One region of the Mesorhizobium sp. ESP6-5 genome, then DNA from elsewhere that is predicted to be linked to it. Evidence: predicted binding sites of a transcription regulator. Region 1 holds the regulator's gene; the other holds the start of a gene.

Region 1 (4,210 bases):
AATGAAACGAGTTCCACAAAAACGGAAGCCGCCTATCAGCTGTTGCGGCGCGACATCCTGACCACGCGCCTCATGCCCGGCGCCCCGCTCAAACTGAGTGCGCTGCGCGGCACCTATGGCGTCGGCTGGACACCGTTGCGCGAAGCCCTGTCGCGGCTCGAGGCCGAACGCCTGGTCACCGCGATCAGCAATCGTGGTTTTGCCGTGGCTCCGGTGTCGCGGGCCGAGCTGGAGGATCTGGCACGCGCCAGGATGGTGATCGAGATACCCCTGTTCCTCGAATCGATGGAAAAAGGCGGCAGGGAGTGGGAGGATGCCGTGGTCACCGCCCACTACCGGCTCTCGCGTTGCAAGACGGCGGTCGACGATCCCTCGGACGCGGCCGTCGACAGATGGGACGAGAACCACGAGGCTTTCCATGCGGCGCTGCTGAGCGCCGCCACATGCGACTGGCTGTTGCGGTTCCGCTCGACGATCTCGGATCAGCTGCGCCGGCATCATCGCTTTCTTGGTCTGGCGCCGACACTGCGGGCCGCGGCCGGCCTCAAGGATGGCTATGAAGAGGCAATCGAAGCGCTACGCGAAGCGATTGCGATCGAACACCATACCGCGATCATGGAAGCGGCGCTCGACCGTGACGTCGAGCGGGCCAAGGCGCTGATGACGGCGCATATCGGCTACACACTGCACGTCTATGTCCACAGCGAAGACAGCGGCGCTACCAGATACGCCGCTCGCGCCGGCAGCTTGAAGGCGGGTTCGGGATAACTTCAGCGCTTCCGCGACGCCTATTCGAACGCGCTGGCCGGAGTGCGCCGAACGCCCCGATCCATGGCCGCCCGAAGCTACCAATCGTTGGCATTTTGGTTTCGTTTCGTTCCGCGAATAATGGCTCCGCGAATTATACGTCCCTCCGAGGAGAAGCCTTCCAACTAACTGATGCCAAAGCCTCGTCGGCGGATGGGCCACAGGCCATTAACCAAAACGATTTCAATGCGCCTGCCGACGGCGGAAAGGACTGGTTGCCGCCCGCCGTCGCGGGCAAAAAACTTCAGACCCCTTAACAAATTCATTAAACTTTAAACGGTTGCAGAACACAACTGGAACAGATAGTGTTTGTTCTGGGTTTGTTTTTTCGATTCTGGTTCAACCTTTCGTTCAATGTCTTGGGGGCCGCCATGCTGACACGCAAGCAACATGAACTGCTGATGTTCATCCACGAACGGCTCAAGGAAAGCGGGATACCGCCTTCCTTCGACGAGATGAAGGAAGCACTCGATCTTGCCTCCAAGTCGGGGATCCATCGCCTGATCACGGCCCTGGAGGAGCGCGGCTTCATTCGCCGGCTACCCAATCGGGCGCGCGCGCTGGAAGTGCTGCGGCTGCCGGACTCGATCGCGCCGGGCCTCAATGCGGCAAAGAAGTTCTCGCCAAGCGTCATCCAAGGCAGCCTTGGCCAAGGCAGTCTCGGACGCCAGATCAGGCCGGCCGCTGCGCCTTCGCGCCTGCCCGCGGCCGGCAACGACGACGACGCGGTTTCAGCCGTGTCCATCCCGGTCATGGGCCGTATCGCCGCCGGTGTGCCGATCGATGCCATCCAGCATCAGACGCATTCGATCTCGGTGCCGCCGGACATGATCATGGGCGGCGAGCACTATGCGTTGGAGGTCAAGGGCGACTCGATGATCGAGGCTGGTATCTTCGATGGAGACACGGTCATTATCCGCAATGCCGACACGGCAAGCCCGGGCGAAATTATCGTGGCACTGGTCGACGAAGAGGAAGCGACACTGAAGCGGTTCCGCCGCAAAGGCGCTTCGATCGCGCTCGAGGCCGCCAATCCAGCCTACGAAACGCGCATTTTCGGGCCGGACAGGGTCAAGGTACAAGGCAAGCTGGTCGGGTTGATCAGGCGCTACTGAACCGGCTTGTCATCGGGCTTGTCGGGTTTTTTGTACGGCGGCAGCCCCCTCGCCTCGCGTGAGAATTTTCGCTGTTCGTGCCAGGGCCGATATGGTCCGTCGACGGCAAATGCGATCGCGGCCCGGGTCGTGGCCGACTGGGGATTGAAGAAGACGGCAGCGCTTCCCTTGCGGGCGAGCTGCCGTTTGGTGACGACGAGAACCAGTGGATTGTGGCAGGCGTCATAGGCGGTTGCGTCATTGACGATGATCAGGTCGGCGAAAGCGCAGGCTTTCCAGGTGGTCTTGCGGTCCTCGACATAGGCAATGATCGCGCCGGAAGGGTGCCTGGCAAGGCACAGGCCTTCGCGGCAGTAGAAGGGCGATCCCGGCGGCAGGTCGGTGGGACTGGCAACATCGAATTGCCTGTCTGTCGTGTCGAACATTTCCGGTTTGACGATTGTTTCGGAGATCAGGGCGCGCTTCCAGTTGTCGGTTGCGAATTCGTTCGGACGTTCCCGGTTGACGGCCAGTTCGCCATTGCCGATCGGCAGCGCGACCAGCCGCGCATCTTCCGAGATCAGCACATCGGGCGCGCGTGTGTGCGACACAGTCAACAGGCCGGCGAGCGCGAATGGCAGCGCCGCGAGCCGCAGCCATGTCGTCGCCATCGTCGCGATAACCAGCGCGACGGTGACCAGCAGCACGGATTGCTGCGAAATCAGCCCGACTCCATCGACCGGAGAGCGCTCCGATATCCACGCCGACACGGCGATCATTGCTGTCAGGCCCTTGCCCATGAGGTAGAGAGCCGGCCAATCCAATCCGAATGGCATCAACAGCGCGCTGGCGACGGCCAGGAACATCACGACCGACACGATAGGCATCACGGCCAGATTGGCGAACAGGCTGAGCGGCGATACCCGCTGGAAATGCCAGATGGCAAACAGTGCCGTGGCGCTGCCGGCGATAATGGACGTCATGGCCAGTCCACCTGTCGCCAGCAGGAATTTTCGCGTCAGGAACCCGGGCAGCGATCGCTTTGGCGGCGGTGGCCGCGTCTTTCCCGCACGGTGATCGGCCCAGCCGGCATAAGCGCCAACCAGGGCCGCGGTCGCGGCGAACGACATCTGAAAGCTCGGGCCGACGACCTCGTGAGGCGAGACCAGGATGACGGCGATCGCCGAGATCCCCAGATTGCGCATGGTCAGCGCAGCGCGATCGAAGAAGACGGCAATCAGCATCACCGCCAGCATGATGAAGCTGCGTTCGGCGGCAACGACGACACCGGAAATGATGAGATAGGCCGCGATCGAGAACAGTGCGGCGGCGGCCGCGTATTTCTTCACCGGCCGGCGCGCGGAAAAGTCTGGAAACAGCGCGAAGGCACCACGCAGCAGACCCATGATGGTGCCGGCCACAAGCGCCATATGCAGTCCCGAAATAGAGATGATGTGATAGATGCCGGTACGCCGCATCGCTTCATTGATTTCATCGGGTATGCCGGCGCGCACGCCGACGATCAGCGCCGCCGCGATCTCGCCTTCAGCGCCGCCGACGCTGCCCCTGATGTGGTCGGCGATGGCTTCGCGGGCATTTTCGATGCCTGAAAAAAGGCGAGCCGATAGCGGCATCTCACCGTCGTCGGCGGAAACAACCGTTGGATTGCCGAGAAAGAAGCCGCTGCCGCCGATGCCGGCGAAATAGCTGTCAAAAGAGAAGTCGTAGCTGTCCGGCCGCACCGGGCCGGTCGGCGGCAACAGTTTGGCGTAGCCTGTGATGAGCGAGCCGGCGGTCATTCCCGGCGGTATCTTGCGTGCGGAAAGCCGGACCCTTTCCGGCGCATAGCGCAGTTTCGGCCGGGCGGTCGAAATCACGTCCATGGTCAGCCGGATGCGGCCGCTCTCCATCTCCTCGATCGAGACCACGCGGCCGGTCAGTTGCGTGGAGATTTCCGAACCCAGCATCCGGGTTCCGGCTCGCCATGTTTCGACCTTCGCCGCGAGTAGGCCCAGCGCGCACAACAGCACTGCCATGAAACACAGATGGGTTTTCGACCAGGAGCGCGAGACGAAGGCACAGACCGCCATCAGCACCACGACCGCGACGGGTTTTGCAAAGTCGGGCTCGGATGCCAGCGAGAAATAGGCGATCGCCCCAACGGCCAGACAGACCGGCACCAGCAGGAACGCGATGCCCCGGTCGAGTTCGAGCTCCGCCGCCTTGGCCACGCCATGGCGCACGCGAGGCAAGGATACCAGGCCGACTTGCCGGCGCACGCGCGCGATCCTGCCCGCGGCAGGAGCCGG
Region 2 (4,210 bases), on a different contig from region 1:
CGCCGTGCGGTGCCGGACCGTGGCGTAGCCCATATGGACTTCGAAGCCGTAGCGGTCGTGATGGTTGCCGCAGCCGCGCATCATGCGGTCGCGCATGACCTTGGCGACGATCGAGGCGGCGGCGATCGATTGGGAGCGCTGGTCGCCCTTGATCAGCGCACGCCCCTCGCAGGGCAATCCCGGCGGCACGTCGCGCCCATCCGCGAGCGCGAGCTTAGCCTGCACCGGCAGCCCGACCAGTGCGCGGCGCATCGCTTCGAGGCTCGCCTTGAGGATGTTGCTGCCATCGATGCCCTCGGCGCTGATCGACGCCATCGAGACGCCGAGAGCGGAGCCGATGATGTGCAGGAACAGCGCTTCGCGCTGCAGGTGGCTAAGCCGCTTGGAATCGTCGAGACCCTCGGGAATATTGGCGGGGTCGAGCACCACTGCCGCCGCGACCACGGGACCCGCGAGCGGGCCGCGGCCGGCTTCGTCCATCCCCGCGACCGGCCACAAACCATCGGCCATCGCCTTCGTCTCGAAGGAGAAATCGGGTTTCTCGACGATTTCGAAGAGAGGCGGAGAATCAGAACGCGCGCGAGCCATGTTGCGGCGAGGTTCGCATCGGCTCCGATTCTCCGCAAGTCCCTCCGGGTCGGGTGGGGCGCCGGACCGGGAGGGCACCGTCTGCAGGCCGGGGCAGGCCGGACGGGATTTCTTTGCCACGGCGGCAATGAACAGCCGAGGCGATTTTCGGTTCAGAGCAGCATCAACTGCTCCTGGTCCTTGCCGGCAGCGACGAACTGGTCGGTCCGCAGCGTACGCCGCTCGGCATTGAGGCCGAGCCGCTTGGCGGTGATTTCGAAGCGCCGGCCGATCTGCCAGGCATAGGGTCCGGCGCCCTTCATGCGCTTGCCCCATTCCGAATCGTAGTCCTTGCCGTCGCGCATCGAACGGACCAGCGACATGACGTGGCGGTAGCGGTCGGGATAGTGGCGCAGCAGCCAATCCTTGAAGATCGGGCTGACCTCCAGCGGCAGGCGCAGCACCACGTAGCCAGCCTCGCGCGCCCCGGCATGGTGCGCCGAGTCGAGGATGCGTTCCATCTCCTGGTCGGTCAGGCCCGGAATGATCGGCGCCACCATCACCGAAGCGGGGATACCGGCATCCGAAAGCTGCCTGATCGCCTCCAGCCGCTTGGTCGGCGTCGATGCCCGAGGTTCCATCGTCCTGGCCAGCATGCGGTCAAGCGTCGTCACCGACAGCGCCACCTTGGCCAAGCCCCGCTCCGCCATGCGCGACAGAATGTCGATGTCGCGCACGACCAGGGCTGACTTGGTGACGATGCCGACCGGGTGGCCGCGCGCCTCCAGCACTTCGAGGATTTCGCGCATGATCCGGTACTGCTTCTCGATCGGCTGGTAGGGATCGGTGTTGGTGCCGATGGCGATGGTGCGCGGCTGGTAGCCATCCTTTGACAATTCCTTGTCGAGCAGGCGTGCCGCGTCGGGCTTGGCGAACAGCTTGGATTCGAAGTCCAGGCCCGGCGACAGGCCCATGAACGAGTGTGTCGGCCGCGCGAAGCAATAGACGCAACCGTGCTCGCAGCCGCGATAGGGATTGATCGACCGGTCGAAGGAGATGTCGGGCGATTCGTTGCGGGTGATGATGGTGCGCGGCTTTTCCACCTGCACCTCGGTCTTGAAGGGAGGAAGTTCCTCCAGCGAACTCCAGCCATCGTCGAAGACATGCCGGCTGACAGGTTCGAACCGACCGGACGGATTGATGCCTGCCGACCGGCCGCGGTTGCGGTCCGGACGGACCCGCATGCCGCTCTGCTCGATCATCGCGTTGGCCATTTCGGCTCGCCCTGCTCCGAAGGCAGCAATATCGGCGCGCATGATCGGTTCCATCTTCGCCCGCTCCCAGGGACTGTCCATGTTGTGTCGAATCGCTCTGCTCATGAAATTATTCCTATTTTATCGAGGAGAACAAATCAAGAACTTTCTATGGTGCGCTGCAAAAACTGGCGCCGACCAACGCTTTCCGCTATTCGGCTAACCATGCTCAGTGTTCTGATCGAAACGCACAATGACGAGGAGGGGCTCGCCCGTACGCTGGCGACGCTGATTGGCGGCGCGGTCGAGGGCGTGGTGCGCGAGGTTGTCGTCTGCGACACGGGCTCCAGCGACCAGACGCATCGCGTCGCCGAGCATGCCGGCTGCCACTATGTGGGGAGCGGCGGCATCGCCGCCGGCATCCGCCAGGCCAAGGGTGACTGGCTGCTGTTTCTCGAACCGGGTGCGAGGCTGGTGGAGGGCTGGATCGACGCCGTCGTCGCCCATACGGCCAGGCAGACAATAGCGGCCCGGTTCTCGCGGGCGCGGGGCAGCCGTCCACCGTTCCTGGCCCGGGTCTTTTCGGCAAACCGCGCGCTCGCCGACGGACTGGTGATCAGCAAGCGACAGGCGGCATCTCTGTCCAAGAACGCCGGCACCGCCGAGGCCTTAGCGCGCGGGCTGGCGACCAGGCGGCTCGACGCCGAAATCTGGCCAGCGCAGCCGAAGCAGCAGCACCGCTCTCGGGGGTGATTTTTGCAACGGCTCTGCGTGGCGTTGCTTACGAAGCCGATTTGCCGCGCCGCAGATGCTCGTCCAGGCGCGGCATGATCTCGACGAAGTTACAGGGCATGTGCCGGTAATCGAGTTGTGGCTCGAGGATGCCGTCCCAGGCGTCCTTGCAGGCGCCTGGCGAGCCCGGCAGCACGAAGACGAAAGTGGCGTTGACGACACCGCCGGTCGCCCGGCTCTGGATCGTCGAGGTGCCGATCTTGTCATAGGAAATGCGGTGGAACACTTCCGAAAATCCGTCCATGCGCTTTTCGAAGATCGGCTCCAGCGCCTCGGGCGTCACATCGCGTCCGGTAAAACCGGTACCGCCAGTGGTGATCACGACGTCGATGGCCTTGTCCCGCGACCACGCCAGAACGGCGTCGCGGATCCTTTCGCGGTCGTCGGTGACGATATCGCGGGCGGCCAGGATGTGGCCGGCCTTGGTAATGCGATCGGCCAATGTCTGGCCGGATTTGTCGTCGGCCAAGCTGCGTGTGTCGGAAACAGTCAGCACCGCGATCCGCACCGGAATGAAGGCTCGGCTCTCGTCAATTCTGGCCATCTCGCCCAGCCTCCGACGCCATGCTGCGCGTTGCCGCGACGAACCAGTCGGGCTGGCGGCTGCGGATCTCGGCCGCCGCGCGCTTGGCGACATTGCCGGTCTCGAACAGGCCGAAGCACGTCGCGCCCGACCCGGACATTCGTGAAAAGCCCGATCCGGCCTTATCAAGCCATGAAAGCGCCCTGCCGATGGCGGGCTGTATCGCAAGGGCTGGCTGCTCGAGATCGTTGCGGGTGATTTCCAGCCAGTTGCGCAGGCTGTGAAAATCGATGCTGCGCGGCAGCGGCGGCAGCGGCTCATTATCGCGACGGGAGAGTGCGGCGAAGATTTCCGTCGTCGAGACCGGCACGCCCGGGTTGACCAGCACGAGACCCAGTGCTGAAAAATCCGGCACCATCGACAGTTCCTCACCGATGCCGCGCGCGACCAGCGGCTTTGCCGCCAGGCACATCGGCACATCGGCGCCAAGCGAAAGACCGATCCGCGCCAGTTCGGCGCTATCGAGCTCCAGCCCCCAGCTCTCGGTCAGCCCGCGCAGCACGGCCGCCGCGTCGCTCGACCCTCCGCCCACGCCGGATGCGACCGGAAGGTTCTTTTCGAGCCTGATACTTACCGGCGGCGTGCTCCGAACGCCGGCGGCCTGCCGCAAGGCGTCGCGGCCCTTCAGCACAAGATTGCCGCCATCGAGCGGTACGTCCGCCGCATAGCGGCCGGACACGCTGAACTCATCGGCGTCGGCCGGCGCGATCTCGATCCTGTCGCCAAAGCGCGTGAACACAGCCAGGCTTTCGATGAGATGATAGCCGTCGGCGCGCCTGCCGGTGACGTGCAAAGCTAGGTTTATCTTGGCGGGTGCGGCCCATGTCCGGACACGCTGACCGGATTCCGCAGTCTCGATTGCGAGTGAAATGAGGGTCAGTCCTTGGCCAGCCGGTATTCGCCGGTCTGCGGATCCTTGACCAGCGTTCCCATCGCGCCGTTGGCCGCCTGTTTTTCGGTGCGCCGCACCTTGGCCGTCACGCGTTCAGCCTCGCGCACGAAGGTGCGGTAACCG

The links. The regulator LexA, encoded in region 1, represses DNA repair genes until DNA is damaged. The targets are predictions, from matches to a motif close to TGTTCNNNNTGTGTTCNG.
Region 2: a site for LexA is predicted at 1,970-1,987, ahead of LB524_RS02870 (PA0069 family radical SAM protein). Genes of this name have one in related genera too.

Annotation. Positions count from the first base shown of each region.
Region 1 covers NZ_JAIUGR010000008.1:38,586-42,795, forward strand. Annotated here, with positions in the region: gene LB524_RS14705 (GntR family transcriptional regulator) at 1-768, shown strand, start outside; gene lexA (transcriptional repressor LexA) at 1,179-1,922, shown strand; gene LB524_RS14715 (ComEC/Rec2 family competence protein) at 1,916-4,210, opposite strand, start outside.
Region 2 covers NZ_JAIUGR010000002.1:83,797-88,006, reverse strand. Annotated here, with positions in the region: gene LB524_RS02875 (ribonuclease HII) at 1-588, opposite strand, end outside; gene LB524_RS02870 (PA0069 family radical SAM protein) at 741-1,895, opposite strand; gene LB524_RS02865 (glycosyltransferase) at 2,046-2,573, shown strand; gene moaB (molybdenum cofactor biosynthesis protein B) at 2,602-3,156, opposite strand; gene LB524_RS02855 (4-(cytidine 5'-diphospho)-2-C-methyl-D-erythritol kinase) at 3,143-4,066, opposite strand; gene LB524_RS02850 (membrane protein) at 4,072-4,210, opposite strand, start outside.